Synechococcus sp. PCC 7335: one gene and its partner. Each later gene encodes a partner of the first gene's protein in a complex. Links are inferred from orthologs where the notes say so. Each region holds a gene or a part of one and is shown on either strand. Other genes may lie near its edges. The genes, in order: secY and secA.

Region 1 (6,893 bases):
AGACATTGAACCCATTATCTAAGTCGACTCGAAACATAGCGTTAGGCAACGATTCAGTAATCGTCCCTTCCATTTCAATTAGATCTTGTTTAGACAAACCAACAGTTCCTCAGTGAATGAATTGTCAGCATAAACTGACTATATTTATGCCACAAGCGTAGCAAATTCCAATAGAAACATAGAATACAACCTACAGAGTATGGCTAATATTTCTTCGCTAACCCCTTTCTTTCGAAGGCATTACTAGTTAGCTCCAGATATTAGTGAACTCTAAATGGTCAGCAGATGATCAGCTTTCTACGATCTTCGTTAGCTCATCAGTTACTAGACTTAGCTCCTGGTTCCCGTTAACTGACTGTAGTTGATTCCTACCGTCGTATAGCGCAATCAAGGGTTCGGTTTGCTCTCGATAAACTTCTAAACGATTTCGAATGACGTCTTCTTTATCGTCGACCCGCCCTCGGTCTAGCAAACGCTCCACAAGCACGTCGTCTGGGACTTCTAGATTGATAACAACATCACAGCTCTGACCAATTTCTTCTAGTAGCGCATTCAAAAATTCTGCCTGTTCCACATTGCGCGGAAAACCATCCAATAGCCAGCCGTTGGCTGTATCTTCTTTGCTCAAACGCTCTCGAATCAGGCCCAAGATCAAGTCGTCTGGTACTAATTCACCTGCTTTCATGAACCCTTCAGCCTTCAGCCCTAGGTCAGTTTTCTCCTTGACTGCGGCCCGCAAGATATCACCGGTTGATATGTGAGGAACGTCGTAACTTTGGCAAAGCATCTGTGCCTGAGTGCCTTTGCCGGCACCCGGTGGCCCTAAGAAAATTAAACGTGTCATTACTGCTTCACCATTCCTTCGTAACGCTGAGAAATCACATAGGTCTGAATTTGCTTAGCGGTGTCAATAGCCACGCCCACTAGAATCAACAAAGAAGTCGCACCAAACCCTTGAAATGTCTGTACCCTGGTTGCACTCTCAACTAAGCTCGGGACTACAGCCACGAGTCCTAAAAAGATTGCCCCCAAAAAAGTCAATCGATTCAAAACCTTACTAATGTAGTTAGTTGTTGCTCTGCCCGGCCGGATACCTGGAATGCTAGCGCCCATCTTCTTCAAGTTTCTAGACATATCTTCAGGATTGACTACCAAAGACGCATAGAAGTAGCTAAAGAAAACAATCATCACTAGATACACCAAGATGTATAGCGGAGAGGTGGCTCTAAAGTTAGCGTTCATGAATCTCGCAAACGCTTCACTTGGAATATATTGAACCAGTGAAATTGGAATAATCAGCATTGAAGAGGCAAAGATAATTGGCATAACCCCACCTTGGTTCAATCTTAGGGGCAAGTAATTGCTCTTCTCTAGGTATAGCTTTCGGCCTACCTGACGTCTGGCTGAAACGATAGGAATTCGACGCGTACCTTCTTGTACGAAAACGATGCCAATAATCGTTGCAATGAAAACTAAGAATAAGATGACAATGCCGCCGATTGTGGAGCGATCGCCAGTCTGGGCAAGATCTACCGTCTCGCCGAGTACCCGAGGTAGCGAAGAGACAATGTTCAAAAAGATCAGCAGTGAGGCACCGTTCCCTAGGCCACGTTCAGTAATCAGTTCACCTACCCACATGACGAACATCGAACCTGCTGTCAGGGCAATTACCGTCTCAATTACAAATGGCACGCCAAAGTCATAGGCAAAGTCCCTGAGCAGAAAACACGAAAGCATAGTGCTTTGCACAATGGTCCAGCCAAAGGCAACATAGCGTGTCACCTGCGAAATTTTTCTGCGGCCAGCTTCGCCTTCGTTTTTCTGTAGATCCTCAAGCGCCGGGATGGCTGCTGTTAGCAGCTGCATAATAATCGATGCGTTGATGAAGGGCAAAATCCCCAAGGCGAAAATACCCACCAGAGATAATCCACCGCCGCCAATGATATCTAGAAACCCCAGAACACCTCCGGCTCCGCCACCCTGAACAAAATTAGAGAATGCCGCTCGATCAATACCGGGCACTGGAATATAAATGCCTAGTCTAACTAGAACCAAAAGACCGATAGTAACGAGCAAACGACTGCGCAACCCTGCGGCTTGCGCCATTTGCAAAAACGTTTCTTGAGCGCTAGGCGACCTGCCTTGACTGACAACCATAGTTTTAAAGAGCGAAAGAAAGTAGCTGGAGATCGGTAAGAATGTGAGCTTGCGTATCTCTTATTTGAATCAACTGGTTAAAGCAACACGCGCTCAATAAAGTCTCTCTATATTTAGTATCTCTATCTAATAATAAAGGGAGCAGGGTGTAACAGCGAATAGATAGCCAGCATTTAAGCTAACTATTCACGCCGTCCGTTCCTACTCCCTCAAGGATTTTGGCGAGCTAAACAATCTCGCAGCTACCACCTGCAGCCTCAATCTTTGCCTTCGCAGACTTGGTGAAGGCGGCTGCTTTCACGTTCAGTGCGGTCGAAATCTCACCATCACCCAATACCTTTAGCGGCCCGTCATTAGAAGTAATGACGCCAGCTTCCATTAGAGACGCTAGGGTGACTTCACCTGTGGGCAAGTCAGCCAGTCCCTTCACGTTGATAATGGTGAACACATCCTGGTTCACAGTTGTAAAGTGTTTTAGCTTAGGAACTCGGCGATACAGTGGCATCTGACCACCTTCAAAGCCAGGTCGAGTACCGCTACCGGAACGAGACTTTTGGCCGCGCATCCCAAAACCACAGCTAGCTCCCTGGCCCGCCGAAATACCTCTTCCCTTGCGATTGCGGCGCTTTTTCGAGCCCGCTTTAGGCCTTGCATCATCTAGTCTCATTTCATAGTCTCCAGGTTAATGTCCGTTTGAGAAAGGCGGCTAGGCATATAGCTTTTCAACAGGAATTCCACGCTCTTCGGCAACACCGGATAGAGTTCTAAGGGAGCTGATAGCAGCGGCTGCGGCTCTAGCGTTGTTTAAAGGATTATCAGAGCCTAGTTGCTTGGCTAGAATATTGCGAACGCCTGCAAGTTCTAACACGATGCGGACGGCGCCACCGGCAATTACACCCGTACCTGGTGCTGCTGGGCGCATAAAAACGCGAGCTCCCCCAGCCCGACCCGTCATCGGATGAGGAATAGAGTAAGCCTTATTTAAGGGCACCTCTACCAAATGCTTTTTACCATCGGCAACGCCTTTTTTCACTGCGCCAATAACGTCGCTGGCTTTACCCACACCAACACCGACTTGACCTTTCTCATTGCCGACAACCACGATGGCTCGGAAGCTAAGTTTTTTACCACCTTTGACGACCTTCGTGACCCGCCTAATTTGAACGACGCGCTCTTTCCACTCAGAATCTTTCTCTCGGTTCTTATTTTTTTTGTTGCGACGATTGTCTCTGTTATCTGCCATGTTTTTAGCCTATTTAGAATTTCAGCCCTGCTTCACGGGCCGCATCAGCCAAAGCAGCCACTCGACCATGATAGAGCTTACCGCCTCGGTCAAAGACTACTTGAGAAATATCCTTAGCGATCGCCCGCTCTGCAATTAACTTGCCAACTGTACTTGCAGCGTCTTTGTTTGACCCAGAGGAGGTACCAGCATCTTTATCTAGAGTCGATGCTGATGCTAGTGTCTGATGCTCCGTATCATCAATGATCTGTGCGTAGATATGCTGATTGGATCGAAAGATAGCAAGTCTTGGACGCTCAGATGTTCCTTTTACCCGGCGACGAACGCGCGAGTGGCGACGGCGGGTAGATTCTCGACGTGTTGTTTTCATGGGATGGGTGCTTTATCTTTTAGCGACTACCTTTTGCCTGTACCGGGCTGCTGATTATCAAAATTTGTCTGTAATTTTTACTTACCAGGTTATTTACCAGCCTTGCCAGCTTTGCGCCTGATCTGTTCGCCTGCATATCGAACCCCTTTGCCTTTGTAGGGTTCGGGTGGACGTGCGGCACGCACTTTTGCTGCTGTATTCCCAACGATCTCCTTATCGATTCCAGTGACGGTAACGTTTGTGTTCTTCTCAACTGCAAACGTAATCCCGCTAGGTGGATCGAATTCAATCGGGTGGCTATAGCCAAGTGCCATTACTAGCTTCTGCCCTTGAAGGGAAGCTCTGTATCCTACCCCTTGAATCTCTAGCTTTTTCTCGTAGCCTTTTGAAACGCCTTCCACCATATTGGCAACCAAGGTACGAACTAAGCCATGCCGCTGTCTAGCGTTACGAGATTCGTTTACACGAGTGACCACCACCTCTTCGCCGGTTTGTTCAATCGCAATCTCAGGCGGAAACTCGCGAGAGAGCTCACCTTTAGAACCCTTAGCGGTTAACATCTGGCCGTCAATCGTGACTGTCACTCCTTTTGGGATTGGCACAGGTTGTTTGCCAATTCTAGACATTTCAATTCTCCTGTTTAGAGGGGTGCATGTGTGGGTAAAGAATTAATAGATATAGCAAAGAACTTCTCCACCAATCCCCTGGCGGCGGGCGTCGCGATCGGTCATGACGCCACTAGAGGTTGAGATGATAGCAATGCCAATGCCGCCAAGAACTCTAGGCAGTTCTTTTCGGTTAGAATATACTCGCAAACCGGGTTTGCTCACCCGTGAAAGCTTGGTAATAATAGGCTGACGAGTTTTACCTTTGTACTTCAAGGTAATAGTGATCTTGCGATCAATACCTTCGCCGCCATCTAGTGAGTCGGCAATGAAACCTTCTTCTTTCAGTACAGTGGCAATACTGCGAGTCATTTTGGTCGATGGAATATCGACAGTTTGATGCCGCGCAAGGGTAGCATTCCGAATGCGCGTCAGCATATCTGAAATCGTGTCGTTAGACGCCATAATCCTCTTTTTTGCTTCTGCTTCAGTTATCTCGGAAGGGCATGCCCAGTTCCTTGAGAAGGGCACGCCCTTCTTCATCGGAAGTCGCGGTAGTGACAATAGTGATGTCCATACCGCGAATCTGGTCAACGCTGTCGTAGTCAACCTCTGGGAAGATAAGCTGCTCTCGCAGACCCAGGGTGTAGTTGCCTCTGCCATCAAAGCTGCGAGGGCTAACGCCTCTAAAGTCTCTAATCCGTGGCAAAGTCAAATTGATCAATCGGTTGGTAAAGGCGTACATACGATCCGCGCGTAGGGTAACCTTGACGCCTACTGGCATGCCTTCGCGAATCTTAAAGCCAGCGATCGCTTTCTTTGCCCGCGTGACCACAGGACGCTGTCCAGTAATCACTGCTAGTTCATTAATAGACGACTCCAATGCTTTCGCATTTTGAGAGGCTTCGCCCAGACCACGGTTGACGGTGACTTTAGCAAGCTTAGGAACCTGATGGGGATTAGTGTATCCAAACTGCTCTTTCAGTTTGGGTACTGCTTTATCCAGATAGAGTGTTTTTAGTGAATCGGCCATTGTGTCCTTTTGAAAATGTGTCCCTGGGCTTGGTCAGGGCATCGAGCTGAGATGAGTTTGGAAAACGTGACGATTAAGTTGGCTCTAAAACTTTGGTGGGCAACTTTGGTAGGCGTTATTCAAGGCAGAATTGTTCAAAACAGTATTGCTGAACTTAGCTGCGTTGTTTCCTACCTAGTTTTCTAGAACCTCGCCTGTCTTTTTCAGTGTACGAACCTTCCGACCATCATCGTTGATAGTGTAGGCTACGCGGCTAGCTACCTTTTGCTTGGTGGAATACAGCATGACATTAGAGCTATGAATCGGAAACTCTTTAGTAAGAATTTGACCTGACTCACCTTCTGCTTGGGGCTTTACGTGCTTGGTACGCATATTGGCACCCTGTACGATCACCTGAGAAGTTTTGGCGTTGACAGCGACTACTTCGCCGACTTTACCTTTGTCTTTACCCGCAATTACTTGAACCGTATCACCGGTACGAACGTGCATCTTAAAACGCTTTCCGGCATTCTTATTTTTGATCACCATCTAAAGTACCTCCGGTGCTAGCGAGACAATTTTGGTAAAGCTTTTATCACGGAGTTCGCGAGCAACCGGACCAAACACGCGAGTTCCTCTGGGGTTACCGTCTTGGTTAATTAAAACAGCGGCATTGTCATCGAATCGAATGCTCATGCCGCTGGCCCGGCGAATACCTTTGCGGGTACGAACAACAACAGCCTTGACTACATCAGACTTCTTTACACCCATATTTGGCAGAGCGTCTTTGACCACCGCGACAATAATATCGCCTACGCCTGCGTACTGTTTACGACCGCCTAAAACGCGGATGCACATGAGCTTACGAGCGCCACTGTTGTCCGCCACGTTTAAAAAAGTTTCTTGCTGAATCATGGAATTATCCTCATTGCTTTGATTGAAGTTCTGCCTATAAATCAGAAGAACTGAGGATGTCAGCCACAACCCACCTTTTGTGGCGGCTCATGGGGCGAGTTTCGCTGATTTTGACGCGATCGCCTTCTTTACAGGTGTTGTTCTCATCGTGAGCCTTATAGCGCTGGGTCCGCACCATAATCTTGTCGTATTTTTTGTGCTGAACGCGGCTTTCTACCGCGACCACCACAGTCTTGTCCATTTTGTTACTGACTACTAAGCCAACTCTCTCTTTCGCTGCCATGATCTGCTATGCCTCTTCTACCATTTGAGCTGCTGCTTGTTCGGTTGCCGCAGAGCCTGTTAGCCGTCGTTCATTTTCGATGGTCATAAGCTGAGCCAGCTTTCGACGGTTGTGTTTAAACTGATGAAATCCAGTTTCTAGCTGACGCGTTGCCTTCTTAAATCGCAGGTCAAATAGCTCACGCTTAGTCTCCGCAATTGCAGCCGTAAGCTCTTCGTCACTCAGTGCTCGTAGTTCTTTAATCTTGATAAGTGCCACTTTTGCTTACCCCTCCTCACCTTCTTTAACAACGAACTTAGTCTTGAAGG
Region 2 (16,907 bases), 3.5 Mb from region 1 along the record:
TGTAAAGGAGCCGCGAAGCCGCCACACACAACATCACCCAACACATCGAAGATCACCACATCGGTATCTTCAAATAGATGATGCTCTTTTAATAGCTTCACTGTCTGTCCAGTTACATAGCCACCACAGCCGGTTCCTGCTGGAGGACCGCCAGACTCGATGCACATGACGCCGTTATAGCCTTCAAACATAAAGTCGTTGGTCTGCAGCTCTTCGGAGTGAAAATCTACCGACTCCAACACATCAATGACTGTAGGCACCATCTTCTTGGTTAGGGTAAATGTGCTGTCGTGCTTGGGATCGCAGCCGATTTGTAAGACTCTTTTACCCAACCGAGAGAAAGCCGCTGATAGGTTGGAAGAAGTGGTTGACTTACCGATGCCACCTTTACCGTACACAGCAATGACCAACGCCCCGGAGTCAATCTTCATCGACTCATCTTGATGGACCTGGACACTGCCTTCGCCGTCTGCACCTTTATTAACGACAGCTTTGTTGGCAACGTTAGGTCGAAGGTCGTTTGAAACTACCACAGTAGGGTCTCCTATTTTTTATTTGACGTTTAATGATTTTTCTTCGAGCGCTTGAAAGGTCTGGTGCCTATAAGGACATCCTCAGGCGTACCTTATTTACCAATCGCGGCTTTGGCTTCGTAGAGGGTGTCTACGGTAATGGAAGTAATACCACGATCGCTCGCAAATTTCTCAGTATTCCGCTTTACTTTCCCCCGGACAAAGAACGGAATCTTCTTTAGCTCAGCTAGACCATCTGGGCTCCAGCCCATACTGTCTACGTCTGCATCTGGGGCTGCGGCCATGGATTTGTGCTTAGCGTCATTGCTAGCAACAGGCTCATCTGTAGGTGCTGCTACACCGTCAACGTTCCCCTCTTGAGGGGGTGCTGTATGTAAATGGCTCATATGGCCTTCTGCAAATTCAAAGTCCTCACGAAACATCCCAATTAGATGCTCTTCTAGGCCCATCATCAGTGGATGCACCCAGTCATCGAAGATGACATTTGCCCCTTCCCAACCCATCTGAGGAGAGTAGCGAGCGGGCACATCTTGGACATGGATCGGCGTAGAGATGACCGCGCAGGGAATTCCTAATCGCTTCGCAATATGACGCTCCATTTGAGTCCCTAAAACCAGCTCAGGGGCAGCCTCAGCTACCGCTGTTTCAACCGCTAGATAGTCGTCACTAATCACTGCTTCAACGCCGTGCTGCTTAGCGACTTCACGCACCTGGCGAGCAAACTTGCGGCTGTAGGTACCGATGCCAACTAATGTGAAACCGAGTTCTTCTGTCGCGATTCTAGCAGCCGCGATCGCATGAGTCGCATCTCCAAAGATAAACACTCGTTTACCGGTTAAGTAAGTCGAGTCCACCGAGCGAGAGTACCAAGGCATCCGCGATGCACCTGGAATCGCAGAAGACGCCACCCGCGAGACATTCCAGTTGCCCAAAGTCTCCGATCTAGAGCGATTAAGCACTTGGCTAACATCGATTCCGGCCACCTCGCCAATCTCAGCGACGAAGTCGCGAGTTGCCCCCACGCCAATCGGCACCGTCTTCACAATCGGCTGGGCAAAGTTGCGCTTTAGCCAATCACAGGTAGTCTGCGCGATTTCTGGATATAGACAAATATTGAAGTCTGCATCTGGAATCCGCATCAGGTCCTCGGGCGTTGCTCCCAAAGGCGCAATCACATTGGCATCTACGCCAATCTCCCCTAGCAGCTTTAGCACTTCTTGAATGTCGTCACGACAGCGGAAACCTAGTGCGGTCGGACCGATGATATTTGCCTTGGGCCGAATGGCCAGATCTCTTTCAGGTCGCTGTGTACCCGCCGGCAGTGCTTTAGAGAGCAATAGCTTCCTAACTAAGTGGTAGAGTGTCTCGCTTGCCCCCCAGTTTTCCTTTTTAGAGTAAGCAGGCAGCTCCAAGCTCACCACCGGAATCGGTAGATTCATACTCTCAGCTAGCGAACCGGGCTGATCTTGAATCAGCTCTGCTGTGCAGCTTTCGCCCACCAGCATTACCTGCGGTGAAAAGCGATTATAGGCATCGCGTACAGAGGTTTTCACCATTTCAGCAGTGTCGCCGCCTAAGTCTCTTGCTTGGAAAGTGGTATAGGTGACGGGCGGGCGCTGATCGCGGCGCTCAATCATGGTGAACAACAGATCGGCGTAGGTATCACCTTGAGGCGCATGGAGCACATAATGCACGCCTTCCATCGAGGTGGCTACGCGCATGGCCCCGACATGGGGAGGGCCTTCATAAGTCCACAGAGTCAATTCCATAGGTTAAGAGATGAAGTTAAGAGAGATAATGTTGGCTGAGCGAAGTCGCTCGCAGGGCGTCTTTTATAGCAGTGAGCTGTAGGCGTTAGCTCAGCAATATCAAACCGTCAGTCGCTTCCGTCTTTCTAGCGATCGCGTAAACAATTCCGCTAGATCTGCCGCTTGGTCATAGCCATGTAGCGGTGAGAACACCAGCTCAATTGACCACTTCGTCGCCATCCCCTCGGCTTCTAGCGGATTAGCTAGGCCCAAACCACAGACTGTGATATCTGGGCGGGCACTCCGACAGCGATCTAACTGCTTTTCTACGTCCTGTCCTTCGGAAAGCGCCGTACCCTGGGGTAAAAGAGCAATCTCATGATCCATCAGGAGACGGTCAATGTAGGGTGTACCTACCTCTACTAGCTCCATGCCACATTCACGAGAAAGGAAGCGAGCAAGCGGAATTTCTAGCTGAGAGTCGGGAAAGAGGAAAGCCTTGCGTCCGCTTAATTCTTGGCGATAGCGCTCTAAACCGGTATTAGCTCTAGCGACTGCAGGCGCGATCACTGCTTCAAACTTCTCACTATCCACCTCCCAGGCTTCTGCCGCTGTCTTCAGCCAAGCTGTCGTTCCTTCGATGCCAAACGGATAGGGTGAAGGTAGCAGCTTTGCGCCGCGAGCGATTAAAAGCCGTACAGTCTCACTCAAAAATGGCTGAGCGACTAATAGCTTCGTTCCTTTGCCAACACTGGGCAAGTCTGCGGCGCGGCGCGGCGGAAAGAAAGAGACAGGACCAATACCCATCTGGTTGAACAATCTCTGAAACTGATCTTCTACGACATCAGCTAAGCTACCGACTACCATCAGCGCTGGCTCGTCGGTTTCTTTGCTAGGTAATACCGGGACCATCGAACCTAGGCACGCATCCTCTCCCTGAGTAAAGGTTGTCTCAATGCCACTACCAGAGTAGTTCAGCACTCTAGTCTTCGGAAAATGCCGATGGTTTAGCTTCTCCGCAGCCTTAGCAAGATCCAGCTTAATCACCTCAGAAGGGCAAGAGCCGACCAAAAACAGAGTATTAATATCGGGCCGACGGACTAGTAGCTCTTCAACAACCCGCTCTAGCTCTTCATTCGCATCAGCAAGCCCTGCTAGATCGCGCTCGCCTAAAATTGCTGTGCCAAATCGAGGTTCCGCAAAGATCATGACCCCCGCCGCCGATTGAATCAGGTGGGCACAGGTTCGAGAGCCGACCACTAAGAAAAAGGCATCCTGCATCTTTCTGTGCAACCAAACGATACCTGTTAGCCCGCAAAATACTTCTCGCTGACCACGTTCTTTGAGAACAGGTATATCAGAGCTGACTGTTTCACTAGGATGATCTGTGCAAGCCTGTAGCGCCATACTTAGTTCTTCGCTCTTTCTTATCAACAGTTGTGTAGATATGGTTCAGGTGTCAGCCGCTTTACTTGCCTCAACCTTGTTCTTAGTTTGAACAGGTCAAAAAAATCCAAAGCAACAAAACGAGCTGAGAGTTCAGTATAGAGACCTGACTGAGCCGAGCTCAGTAGTCAGCAGGCTTTATTTACATTCAGCCATCAATGTTTACCTAACGCATCGTTTGATGAAAGTATCGGCTTCAAATGACGAGGCATAGAGCATAACGGCCTAATATAGAGAGCAATTCAAATTGCTGACAAAAGTATAGATATTCGGAATCATGGCCAAGCCGACTCAAGCCCACATCACTAAAATGATTTCTAAGCGAGAGAGCGAGTTTTTCCGCAGCCGCACTCTCAAGCAAACTGAATACTACATGGGTGCCAAACTTTTAGAAGTCGGCGTCAACCCCAATCAAGGGGTCATCTACCGATGGAAGACCGTAGACAAAGGCGCTAAAGAAGAATGGACTTACAGCGCCTATTGGGGAGAATCTCGGACAAAGATCGAGGCAGAAGAAGCTAGATAGTAGAAACTACAGGTACTGAACGCTAGCTGACTCCTTTATTCTCTTCCTCTAAGAGCGCTAAATGCCCACTACGCATCTACAGTTTCAGCCTTCTCAGCTCGCTGTATTTCTGTTGGCTGTAGCAGGCCGATTGATTGGTTGTGTAGAACCATTGTAGTGGTGGTGTTCTGCTCAAACCCAATTCGTTCATAAAAGCGCTGCTGATAGGTAGTCATCAGATAGGTGCGCTCTACTTTGTTCATATGGGGATGGGCAATTAAAGTCTCTACTAATCTGCGACCTAGCCCAGCCCCTTGATAGTTAGGATGCATGACAACGTCCCAGATGGTAGCTCTAAATACGCCGTCTGATGTTGCTCTAGCGAATCCTATCAGGTGCTCGCTGGCCCATGCTATCACGACTGGATGGCTATGCGCGATCGCGACGGCCATCTCTTCTGGTTTTCTTGTCTTAGCCCAAAATGCAGCTCGCTCAAACAAATCACATACCTGCTCAAGCTCACAGGGCGAGAACGTTTGCATATAGCGAAACTGAATATTCCGACCGTCCATAGACCTCACCAAAATACAATTGTTTACACAATTCACTCTTCAATATAGATGCGCACTTACTAATCTGTCTCGGACTAACTGAGTCTAAAGTGATGCTTTCATGACTTACGTTCTGTAGCTGTTTTGTAGCTGTATAAACTGCTGATGGAATCAGAACACCGGCATAGTTAGAGTGCCTCTCTACAGCACAAGGTTATAACATCTGATAGTGCCTCCAGCAGCTCTGCAACAGCTATAGCTGCCATATCTTGGACAAAATCCATCAGATAACTTCATTTAACTGCTTATCCTAGCTGAGCTTTCTATGCAACCTATTCGGCCAGTTCAACTCTCGATGCTGATTGCAAGCTTCCTAGCATTTGCAATCAGCGTCTTGCTAGGAAGTGGTATGGCCACTGCGATTGATACAGGTCGCGCTGCAAGTACCACCAACACCCTCACAACTGCCAATACTTCCTATGGCATGGTTGATCCCATTAATTCTCGGCTCGAAGCTAGCTACCGCATCTATCTCAACGAATGCGCTACCTGTCACGTTGCTCTACCGCCAGCTGTTCTCCCTACGCAGACCTGGCAGCACCTCGTTGTCGACTCTGAACACTACGGCCTGACGCTTAGTGACATCACCGCTTTTGAAAAGCAGCTAATCATCAACTACCTCCAAGCTTACTCACGTCCTCACAAAAGCAGCGCTCCAACTCCCTTTAGACTCTTTAACTCGGACTACTTCCAAGCGCTTCATCCTCAAGTCAACCTTCCTCAGCCGCTCAACTTACTTACTTGCACAAGCTGCCACCTCTCAGCTACCACCCAAAACTACCGAGACATCATCTCGAACCCGAATAGATAGATCGAGACGATAAGGCTGAGAATCCAGATGGAATCGAGATCTCGACACGTATTGTTCAATCTGCAGTGACATCTTTAAAGCGGTAACATCTCTGAACATGAGACTTCTCTGTAGGGAAACCCGACCTGCTCGGCCCTTCCCTACAGGTCAGCTATCCCCATAAGATTAGGTAGAATTAATATTCCGGGGCTGACCTATACTTGCCTCGCTCGTCGTTTCTCCAGCCCGACATGCTAAAAAGACTTCTAGGCGATCCGAATACTCGTAAGCTCAAAAGATATCAGCCCGATATTAAAGAGGTGAACCTGCTTGAGGAGGAAGTGCAGGCACTTTCTGACAATGAGCTAGCTGGTAAAACAGCTGAGTTTAGGCAGCGTTTAGAGAACGGCGAAGAGATAGACGACATTCTAACAGAGGCTTTTGCTGTTGTTAGAGAAGCCGCAAAACGAGTTTTAGGTATGCGTCATTACGACGTACAGCTATTGGGTGGCATGGTGCTACACGATGGTCAAATTGCTGAGATGAAAACAGGTGAAGGCAAGACGCTTGTTTCGACCTTACCAGCCTATCTAAACGCAATTTCAGGAAAAGGCGTTCACATCGTAACGGTCAATGACTACTTAGCGCGCCGCGATGCGGAATGGATGGGCCAAGTTCACCGATTTCTAGGGCTAAGTGTGGGTTTGATCCAGCAGGGCATGAGTCCAAAAGAGCGCAAAAAGAACTACGCTTGCGATATCACCTACGGCACTAACAGCGAGTTTGGCTTCGACTATCTGCGCGATAATATGGCAACGCAAATGACAGACGTCGTTCAGCGTCCTTTCAACTTTTGCGTGATTGATGAAGTTGACTCTATCTTAATTGATGAGGCCAGGACGCCGTTGATTATCTCGGGGCAGGTAGAACGTCCGGGTGAAAAGTACACGAAGGCGGCTGAAGTTGCTGCTCAGCTAGAAGGAGATGAGGTTGATTACGAAGTCGACGAGAAAGCTCGTAATGTGCTGCTAACGGACGAAGGCTTTGAAAAAGCAGAGAGTCTGCTCAATGTAACTGATTTGTTCGATCCTAAGGACCCTTGGGCGCACTATATCTTCAACGCAATTAAGGCGAAAGAGCTATTTACCAAGGATGTCAATTACATCGTGCGCAACGGCGAAATTGTGATTGTCGACGAATTTACTGGCCGTGTGATGGCTGGTCGTCGCTGGAGTGACGGCTTGCATCAGGCAATTGAGGCCAAAGAACACGTCGAGATCCAGCCTGAGACTCAGACACTTGCGTCTATCACCTATCAGAATTTCTTTTTGCTGTACCCAAAGCTTTCTGGAATGACTGGAACTGCAAAGACAGAGGAAGCTGAGTTTGAAAAGATCTATAAGCTAGAAGTTACGATCATTCCTACGAATCGCCCTTCCCAACGCCGTGATCTGCCCGATGTGGTTTATAAGACTGAAAATGCGAAGTGGAATGCGATCGCCCAAGAATGCGCTGAGATGCATGAAACGGGTCGGCCTGTCCTTGTGGGTACGACTAGCGTCGAAAAATCCGAGGTCCTCTCTGCACTACTCAGTGATCTCAAAGTTCCTCATAACCTCCTCAATGCCAAGCCAGAAAATGTAGAACGCGAGTCAGAGATTGTGGCCCAAGCAGGTCGCAGTGGCTCAGTCACGATCGCAACCAACATGGCAGGGCGCGGTACGGATATTATCCTAGGAGGTAACGCCGACTATATGGCGCGGCTAAAAGTACGCGAGTACTTTATGCCAAGGCTAGTTAAGCATGAAGACGACGATAAGTTTGGTGTGGCGCAGGTATCTGCGGCTAAGAACAGTCGTCAGAAAGCTGGATTTGCCGATAAGAAGAAGGTCAAAACCTGGAAAGTTGCTCCGCAGATCTTTCCAACCGATCTCTCACCTGAGATCAAGAACAACCTAAAAGAAGCCGTCGATTTTGCAGTCAAGACATACGGGGCGCAAAGCCTATCGGAACTAGCCGCAGAAGATAAGATCGCGGTAGCCGCAGAGAAAGCACCTTCTGACGAACCCGTGATCCAGAAGCTACGCGATGTTCATAACCAGGTTCTAGAAGCTTACGAAGCAATCACCTCAGCTGCGCATGACGAGGTAATTCAGTTAGGTGGTCTACATGTGATTGGCACGGAGCGCCATGAATCTAGGCGGGTGGATAACCAGCTTAGAGGCCGCGCAGGTCGTCAAGGCGATCCTGGTTCGACTAAGTTCTTCTTGAGTCTAGAAGATAATTTACTGCGGATTTTTGGAGGCGATCGCGTTGCAGGCCTAATGAATGCTTTCCGCGTAGAAGAAGACATGCCAATTGAATCCGGGATGCTTACTCGTTCACTAGAAGGCGCCCAGAAGAAAGTTGAAACCTACTACTATGACATCCGTAAGCAGGTCTTCGAATACGATGAGGTGATGAACAATCAGCGCCGTGCTATCTACGCTGAGCGCCATCGCGTATTGGAGGGTCAAGCGCTTAAAGAACTTGTCTTAGGCTATGCCGTGCAGACCATGGACGACATCGTCGAAGCCTACGTTAATCCAGAACTTCCTTCAGAAGAATGGGATTTAGCTAGCGTTGTTAGCAAAGTACAAGAGTTTGTCTACCTGCTCTCTGATTTGACCCCAGACCAGCTAGAGAATCTATCCATGGGCGAGATGAAAACTTTCTTAGCGGAGCAGGTTCGCATCGCCTATGACCTCAAAGAAGCTCAGGTTGATATGATCAAGCCTGGTCTGATGAGGGAAGCCGAGCGATTCTTTATTCTTCAGCAGATCGATACACTCTGGCGTGAGCATTTGCAGCAGATGGACGCCCTACGGGAGACCGTTGGCCTGCGTGGTTATGGTCAAAAAGATCCCTTGATTGAATACAAGAGCGAAGGCTACGAAGTTTTCTTAGAAATGATGACAGGTATCCGCCGCAACGTTGTGTATACACTCTTCCAATTCCAACCCCAGCCTCAACCTGCAGCTAAGCAATCTGAAATGGTCTAGAGGCGATGGCACTCTTGCGTACTTATTTGTGTATCAGCAAGGCTCTCCAACTTCCTCTTCTAGAAGTACTTCAGTTTCCACTTTACCTGCATCAACCCACTTCTTTAGCGTGAAATCTTCCAAAAAGAAGTTCTGATATCGTGTGGCTAATTCTGATAGAACAATGCTGTAGGTCTTGAAGCGCATGACTACGGGCGCATAAAAGCAATCGGCTATAGAGAATCTTTCAAATAGCCAAGTGTCAGGATTTCGAGCCATACAGCCTGACCAAATAGCATCGATTCTAGCGATGTCTTGATAAGCTGTAGCTGAAGGATTAATCCGTCGGCTCGCTCTACAGTTCATCGGTAGCTCGCTACGCAGACCCATAAACCCAGAATGCATTTCAGCGCAGACAGCTCTCGCTTCAGCTCTTAGAGATTCATCAGCTGGCCAACCTTCGCCTGAGAGATACTTTTCAGAAATATACTCACAGATCGCCAGCGAGTCCCATACTGTTGTTTTCTGGTCGATCAAAACAGGCACACGACCAGTAGGCGAGTACTGCTTTAGTCGTTCTGTGAGGGTTCCGTGTGAGTTTTCACGTTCGAGAGATTCTTGAATCTCTTCGAACTGAAGATCAAATTTGGCCAGTAGCATCCACGCCCGTAAAGACCAAGAAGAGTAATTCTTATTTCCAATAACCAGTTTCATATCCAGTTTTATGTACTGTGTCTATATAGATACATCTACGTGTTAGTTGGAATAAAAGTTGGGACGAACGAAACTTATGCATAGCTAGTAGCACAGCTTGCTAAGTATACATCTATCATCCAACAGCTATGGACATAACAAACGAACGCTTTAGCAAAGTTGCTACCTGATACTAGCTTTATCAAAAGCTCAGTTAGCCAAAAGCTTACCTTATGAACTAAACATCAAAAGTAAGTATCAACTGCTGACTAAGCAGTGAGCATAGACGTCTTTCAATAATCGAAAGACTCAATGGCGAAAAGTCATTGAGTCTTAAACAAAGGAGCTCCATTAGATATCTCTAACAGAGCTCTTAGTAATAAATTGTTCTCAAAAGTTAGCCGATCAAAGATTATTTAACAATTACCTTGCCAACCATACCAGCACCCCGGTGAGGCGCACAGTAGTAAGTGTACTCGCCAGGCTCCACATCAAAAGTACTAGAGTAAGACTCGCCAGGTGCAAAAGTCAGCTGTTTATTAGTCAGTTTATCAGCTACTTCCTTACCACCAGGAATGTTGTTTGGATCAAAGATAACGTTGTGGGGTGCCATCTTGTTATTTTCCCAAGTGACGGTATCTCCTTTGGAAACGGTGACAGTTGCTGGTTCAAAAACAAGTAACCCACCGTCTGAACCCATTTTGACGGTTTGGTCAGCGGCAAGAGCTGGCGTCGCAAGCACCGCGCAACTGCTAATAATCAGAGCAGCCATCATTAGGGTAGTACCTAAGCTGCGGAATGCTTTTGCTAAAAATTTCATAGGACCTCTAGGACTAAAACGTGCGTGTACTTTCTTTACACTTGCTGAGAATTATAGATCGCCTAGTGGGCATTTTGACGCTTTGTAGAGGTTCGGATTTGAACACCTACGTTATATAACAGTTCTGTAAAGTACATAGATGCCAGGTACTCACAACTACTAGAGCTATCATACTTCTACCAAAGTCCCTATGACTTGAGTTAAAGACAGTCCTGAGGAACAACTACTTAACAGTTCGCATCGGATAAAGATTGAAATTTAATTTTCGAATTCTGAGGATTTGTAAATTTTTTATAGCAAAGGTTAAATCATCTAGTGATTTCGGGGGCCGGTTACTGCACTTATTAATAGGATTGAAAAATTCAATAACACAACTGTCTTTATGGCTATGGATGTTTTAGAAAAGCAGGTAATTGAGCTGAGTGACAAAGTTGACTCGCTCCATGGCTTGATAGCGCAGTTGACTGAGAAGGTAGATGCTAGCATCACCAATGGGTACGGTCGTTCGACGACTAGAGAGATTTTGTCAGATGCTAACGCGGTTAATCTATCACCAACGGCTATGCGTCGCTCTCCTAACCCAGCAATGATGCATAAAGATGTATTGAGCGATGATCCTTATTTAGAAGGAGAGTCGTCAAGTACCACAAGAACGCTATCGCCAGAGATCCAAATTCAGCGGTTGACAGCTCAGCTGACCGCTGCATACAACCGTATAGCGGCTTTGGAGGAGCAGATTATGGCTTACCGCTCTTATTAGAAGGCTTCGCTTTTGAAAGCTTCTCTCTATAAGCGCTGCTTAGAAGATAGTGCCAAGTCCAAAATGGGCTACCTACGTTTAATTAGCTTTGAAGGCCTCAAGATACCCTCAGATAGATAGCCGGAGCTGAGCTTCAACGGCATGACGAATCTGTGATCGCGTCCATTGACCATAAAGGTGTGCGGCGATCACGCATCCTCCAGCTCCCACTCCCTCTTTTACAAATCCTTGCTCATAAGCTCGCAACTGCATATAGGGCGATTGACTAAAGGTGATTTCACTGGCTAGATAGGTAGCGCCTACTTGGTGCGCGATCGCCACTGTATCTGCACTATTATCTTCTATTACCCAGCGGGTCGTGCCTACGACTACTTGCTCAGGCTGCCAGACAATTCTTTTCTCTTGCGCTAGTGCCTTACACAGACTATAGACCGCTAGCATCTGTGAGCCACCTGCCAAAAGTACTCCGCACGATTGACTGGCCGATAGTGCTATTCCTGTTGCCACAATCTGCATCGGATCGCCTACAGCTGCGACTAACCCTATCGCTGACGCCTCCTGTGGCTGGTTCCAACGGGTTTTCCAATTAGCTAGTCCCTGTTTGACTAAGGTTTGCTTTTTCAAGTGATTGCCTAGTCGCAAACTGCTACTCATCTGGTTAATTACGGTATAGCCTAGGCCAGTGAGGATGGCCTGTGCAGTCGTCGTGCCACCGACCACACATTCTCCAATAACCAAGTAGCTAGCTTGACATTGCTTAGCTAGCTGATCAGCTAGCTGGCAGCCTAGATCTCGACCTAGGCGAAAAAGCATATTCGCTTCGGCAATCGTCATCGCCTGCCCTGTTTGAATAGGTTTGGCAATGGTTTGAGGTAGCGATAGATGAGGAACGCTAAGCGCTTTTGGCAGCCCAGTGCTAATTAGCTGACAGTCAATAGTCTGTCCACACAAGATAGACCTGGTAATCACAGCAGGAGAAATTCCAGCCGATAAAGGAACGAGAGAGGTTCCTGCGAGCAAGTAGTTAGCGTCGGCGGCGGCGACGCCCAGTCGATCTTGTTGGCTGTCCCCAGCAGCTGAAATGCCAGGAATAAGCGCAGTTTCTGTAAAGCTAAGAACGCAAACGAATAGGGGCTTTTTACCTCGGTAGTGGTTGAGCCATCGGTAACTCGCTCCTGGACTGGTCTCAGCACAAAGTCTGATCATCCTATTCGTCTATGAGCACCTGTACCCAGTTTGGAGGTTCTGACATGACAATACCAAGACGCTCTAGAATGAGCCACGCAGCAAGATGTACGGTAAATAGGTAGACAACGCTAGCAAAAACGGTCATAGAGACAGCGGCGATCGCGATGATTTCCATATCTGGCTGTCCAAATCTTCCTAGTCCGATCAAGCCCCAGTTTGTCAGCAATCTTACGCTCCAATCTATAAACTGAGTGATCTGCGCAATTAGATAGCCCCACAGATCTTCACCCGCTAAGATAGAAAGCAGCCAAATTCGGAAAAACGTTCCAAACGTAACTAGCAATCCTCCCGTCAAAATAGAAATACCCCATCCGGCTTTTCTACGCCATAGATACCCCAGCTGCACACCCAAGATGCCATAGGGCATCACAAACAAAACACTACGAGTAGGGCCTAACAGGATGGTAAGCAGCAACCCTGATACCGTCGCTCCCATCCAAGCTGCACGAGCATTCCACCGCAAGTAAACCAGCGTAATAGGTAACGGGAAGAGTATTCGTAGTAGTGGACCGGGCGGAAAGTATACGTTGACTAGCCACATAAGACTAGCAGCGCTAGCTAGAAAGGCGGTTTCGACTAGAGGCAAAGGTGAAGGCGGTAAGGAACGAGCAGGCATAGTCGATAGCAGAGGAGAGTTATAGGAATCGACTGTGCCTTCAGTATCGACTTTCCGCTCAGCATCGATGGACTGAACAGAGTAGCGATCAGCAGCGTGAGCGGTAGGTAATGAAGAATCGGATATCCAAGGCTCGTCGTTTAGTTGCTCTGGTATCGGGTCGTGGTTGGGCTCGGTCATAGGCGAGAATTGCTATACCAGAAGTTGTTCAAGAGCTTCAATATCAGTAATTTTAAGAATATTATGATCGCGCTGAATGATGCCTCTTTTCTCTAACTTACTCAGCGCTCTAGTAACCGTTTCTCTGGCAAGTCCGCTAAGTCCACCAAGTTCTTTGTGAGGTAATTTAGGGATTACCATCCCTTCACCAGCGACCTTCCCCTGACCTTCGGCTAAGAACAGTAGGACATCGGCAACTCGAGACTGACTGTCTGATTCGCGCAGGCGCAGACGGCGATTGACTTGTCTTAGACGTTTAGCGATCAGCTTTGCTATATACAGACCAGCCATAGGCTCTGTACGGATTAGTTTAACGAAATGCGGCGCAGGCATACTGCCGATGACAGTTGGTGTCAAAGAAATAACGTCAGTAGAACGTGGGGTTTCCTCTAAAGGAGCCATCTCGCCGAACATTTCGCCCTTTCCTAACATGTTAAGCGTGACTTCTTTGCCATCTATATTATAAGTCCGTATCTTCGCCCAGCCTTCTAGAACAAAGTAGACAGAACTACCCCAGTCGTCTTCTAGCAGAATCGCATGGTTAGCAGGATGATGGTGAGTGACTACTTGAGCAGCAGCTTCTGCGGCTAAAACTGGATCGAGCTCACAAAAAAAAGGAGTCATGCGGATAAGGTCACGGGTATTGCGAGAGTGTCCGTCCATAATCAGCTGCTAGATGGCATATATTTAAGAGTCAAGAATTAAGAGTCGATAAGAGTCGATCAAAATAAAAAGGCAAAGTTTTAAAGGCTTACATCGGTGCTGTCTACATAGAGGAACGAGATAGAGGAACGGGTTCTGTCCAAAAGAGCTATCGATCCTGGTATCGGAACAGTCCTAAATAGCACGAGGGCCTAACGGAAGGTTTATAACTTATAGCATCCTCTTCTATTGTTTGGGGTCATTGCAAAAACGACAGAGATAGTATATTTTTCGAGACATTCGCTTGCGTTTCTAGAGCTGCTATCAAGGCTACTCGTTGACTCAATCTCTATATATAGAAATATAGAATCTATGTGGCAGAGCTGGCCTAGAGCTATTTCTATAGAAAGCTATTTTTGGGGGACGAAGCTCGCTTAGGCCTAAGCGCTTATGTTTTGGGTTTGCATCCTATGCACTTACATTCCGGCTTTAGGCGGTAAAATTCTGATGATCTTATGACGGTGCTCTGTAAGCTCACTAAATCCGTTCCCTCTATAGCCGTACATAGCAGCCATACATAGCCTAATACTAGGCTTTTGCTGTTGCTTAACGCTAGCAGCTTTCGAGCACATAATTATTTGACTACATTCAAGGCATTCATGGTGACTTCTCAGAAGGAACAAATTCAATCACTGATTGCTGATATAGAGCAGGCTTTAGCGGTGAAAAAGCCAAAAACTCTATGGATAAAAGCTAGTGAAGTCGAGTCACAGCGACAGGTTTTAGTGCAAGCACAAACCTATTTAAAGTCACTAGACCAGTTGTTTGAAGCATCAGAAGGGCAAGAATCAGGCGAATCTACTGAAGATTTACTACGGACGCTACGGACCGAAATGACTTTTTTGAAGTCGAATGCACTGCGACCACTGCGCCTAGAGATAGATAATTTGCAGTCGGCTAAAGAGGCTTTACGTCACGAAGTGGAAGCATTAGAAAGACAACGATCGCATATTACTCAAAGTATGGCTGAGCAGGCTGATGATCCTCATAGCAAAGATAGTCACTCGCAGATAGACGAAGCGCAGCTCAATCAGTTTTTAGTTGTGCTGACGGAACGTTTTCAAGAGAATTTGTCTGTGCTGGTGAAGCAGCAGCTAACTCAAACTAACTTGGACCATACGGCTGTAGCCTCAGCGCCGTCAGCAGCTACAGAGTCAGGTCAATCAAATTTACAACCTAGTCACGAGCAGCTAGAAAAGATACAGCAGCTTCAGTCTAAATCTGAACAGCTACTGATCGATATCGACTCGACTTTGCAGCAGACGTTTGAAACGCTCCAAAGCAACATCAGTAAATATCAAGCCTCTATCAACGAAGGGATTGAAAGTATTCATAGTCTAGGTCGTCAGGGCAAGAAAAGCATGCGATCGCTGATTGATCATTTGACTGCACAACTTGAACAAACGCTTGATCAAACAAGTGTCTCTGATTCTGCTTCATCACATGGCGATGTTTCGGTGCTACCGATTGTCGAAAGTGACGCAGAGCTAAATGAGCTAGATACAGTAGCTTCTCTCGATGAGATTCTGCCGCGTGAAATCCAAGGTGACGGGTTAGAATCCGAGGTTGGTGAAGCTGAATCGGCGACTTTCATCGGTGAAGACAGCACCACCACTGTTGATTTACCTAGTCAGGATGTTGATCAAAGTAGCAAGCGTGCTGAGGCAGAGTCTAGTGACAGTGTGGTGGATGCTGTGATCGCAAAGACACAGGTGGCCGAAGCGGAAGCGGAAGATCTCGATGTTGAATCCAAAGTAACCCCTACAGCAGATGCCGTCTTTTTGGCCAACCTGACTATTTCTGATTTGACCGACGCTAAGCATATGATGATCGACTCTTCAATTGAAGCACCTGTGGATGAACTCGCTCAGGTGAACGGAATTGATCAGAGCAATTCTGATGGCAAGCGTAACAATCTGGCCGATATGATCGAGCCTGGTGGAAGAGATCGCAGAGATAGCTCTGTTGAATCAAACAACGCTAACGGGGTTATAGAGTCTTCGCCAAAATCAGATGGAATCGATACTAAAGAGATGTCAGATACGTTTTCTTTAGCAGAAGGAAACGACTCGGCACTTTCAAAAGAGCTACAAGGTGAGCTGAAAGAGAACAATCAGGCATCGATTATTAGTGCGCTCGAAGTGCCAATAGTAGAGGAAGATCCAATTGTTTCTGAGCGGTCCGAGGATGCCTCGATCTCACGCGCCAGCTCACCTAATGTCTCAGTCAATAGTGACTCTAAGGTGATCCCAGACGAACCAACCGAAACTGTTAACAAAGACAATTTGATTGATGCTGATTCAGGCAACATAGAGTCGAGCGATAGACTTGTCAGAACCGATCGGCCCGATACAGATGGCCTAATGTCAAACGGGGATATCGAGTCAAACTTCTTTGAAGCGACTGAATCAATCGATTCTTCTAACCAGTCAGAGCGTGCTCAGCAATCTGGCGATTCGCAACAGCTTTTAGCTGAGCAATCTGGTTTAGCGCAATCTAACTCAGTGCGGTCTACTCTAGATCATTCAACTGAAACTAGACGATCTAAACCGACTCATTCGAAGAAAAAAGAGAGCGCCCTTCAACTATCGGATAATGAAGGCTTTGCCCCTGAGGATGATGATAAGTCTGCTTGGTTTCTAGGCATTGATCTGGGGACAACGGGTTTATCAGTAGTCTTGATGGAGCGATACACCCATCGTATGTATGAGCTGTACTGGAGCGTTTCAGGTGATAGTGAGGCTAAACGGTTTCGTCTGCCAGCGGTAGCTTCTGTTGATTCAAAGGTATCTGGGCAGCTAGGAATCGGGGTGGTAGGTCCAGCAGCATTGCAAGAGAATACTCCTTTGCTGCGATCGCTTAAGACAATGCTCAAAACAGGCATTCCTGATGATGTTTCAGGAGAACCCCAGATACAGTGGTCTGAGCGAATGTCGCTCCCTCTACTATCATTGCAAAGAGCCGTTTGCGATCTATTCCGAACGCTGAGTGCTGATCATATGAGCTGTCATGCCGTAGGAATAGAAGATGATACTCTGCGCCGAGCGTTGACGAGTTTAGAGGGTGTGATCATCGGCTATCCAACTAACTGGCCAGATACCTACAGTTTCAACATTCGAGAGGCAGCACTATCATCTGGATTAGTAGCGACACCCGATCAGGTCTTTTTTGTAGAAGATGCAATTGCCGCTTTGTT

What was found.
Region 2: the proteins of secY (region 1) and secA are in contact, whole or in part, in a crystal structure (PDB 3DIN), measured with the Thermotoga maritima proteins. The link is inferred for Synechococcus sp. PCC 7335 from one-to-one orthologs. Residues at the interface, in WP_004081795.1 of Thermotoga maritima: Glu108, Gly109, Glu110, Glu111, Ala236, Glu237, Arg238, Arg239, Ile240, Thr241, Ile242, Gln243, Tyr244, Ala245, Arg246, Arg247, Val248, Thr249, Gly250, Arg251, Arg252, Val253, Tyr254, Gly256, Ala257, Ser258, Thr259, Tyr260, Leu261, Pro262; in WP_004082002.1 of Thermotoga maritima: Glu261, Ala262, Arg263, Lys300, Ala301, Arg302, Thr303, Ile304, Ile305, Leu323, Tyr324, Asp325, Pro326, Val329, Ser330, Tyr333, Ile336, Lys340, Phe345, Val349, Glu363, Phe364, Tyr374, Ser375, Gly376, Gly377, Glu393, Ile395, Thr482, Ser483.

What each region holds. Positions count from the first base shown.
Region 1 is NZ_DS989904.1:583,691-590,583, reverse strand. The notes cover bases 1-2,950. They hold secY (preprotein translocase subunit SecY), read right to left. Parts: upstream 2,158-2,950; coding sequence 844-2,157; downstream 1-843. Other genes in these bases: rpsE (30S ribosomal protein S5), read right to left, coding at 2,864-2,950; rplO (50S ribosomal protein L15), read right to left, coding at 2,384-2,824; S7335_RS02665 (adenylate kinase), read right to left, coding at 290-844; infA (translation initiation factor IF-1), read right to left, coding at 1-97. Outside these bases: more of rpsE, read right to left, coding at 2,951-3,400; rplR (50S ribosomal protein L18), read right to left, coding at 3,414-3,770; rplF (50S ribosomal protein L6), read right to left, coding at 3,860-4,396; rpsH (30S ribosomal protein S8), read right to left, coding at 4,439-4,840; rplE (50S ribosomal protein L5), read right to left, coding at 4,863-5,408; rplX (50S ribosomal protein L24), read right to left, coding at 5,583-5,936; rplN (50S ribosomal protein L14), read right to left, coding at 5,937-6,302; rpsQ (30S ribosomal protein S17), read right to left, coding at 6,337-6,585; rpmC (50S ribosomal protein L29), read right to left, coding at 6,592-6,843; rplP (50S ribosomal protein L16), read right to left, coding at 6,850-6,893. UniProt on the Escherichia coli protein: The central subunit of the protein translocation channel SecYEG. Consists of two halves formed by TMs 1-5 and 6-10.
Region 2 is NZ_DS989904.1:4,045,218-4,062,124, reverse strand. The notes cover bases 5,578-8,874. They hold secA (preprotein translocase subunit SecA), read left to right. Parts: upstream 5,578-5,884; coding sequence 5,885-8,674; downstream 8,675-8,874. Other genes in these bases: S7335_RS17030 (glutathione S-transferase family protein), read right to left, coding at 8,708-8,874; S7335_RS17040 (hypothetical protein), read left to right, coding at 5,578-5,654. Also shown: bchL (ferredoxin:protochlorophyllide reductase (ATP-dependent) iron-sulfur ATP-binding protein), read right to left, coding at 1-533; bchB (ferredoxin:protochlorophyllide reductase (ATP-dependent) subunit B), read right to left, coding at 626-2,302; S7335_RS17055 (ferredoxin:protochlorophyllide reductase (ATP-dependent) subunit N), read right to left, coding at 2,402-3,688; S7335_RS17050 (hypothetical protein), read left to right, coding at 4,005-4,253; S7335_RS17045 (GNAT family N-acetyltransferase), read right to left, coding at 4,322-4,804; more of S7335_RS17040, read left to right, coding at 5,109-5,577; more of S7335_RS17030, read right to left, coding at 8,875-9,367; petE (plastocyanin), read right to left, coding at 9,759-10,166; S7335_RS17020 (hypothetical protein), read left to right, coding at 10,549-10,926; nicotinate mononucleotide-dependent phosphoribosyltransferase CobT, read right to left, coding at 11,035-12,132; S7335_RS17010 (DUF2232 domain-containing protein), read right to left, coding at 12,134-12,970; S7335_RS17005 (Crp/Fnr family transcriptional regulator), read right to left, coding at 12,983-13,672; S7335_RS17000 (hypothetical protein), read left to right, coding at 14,311-16,907. UniProt on the Escherichia coli protein: Required for protein export, interacts with the SecYEG preprotein conducting channel.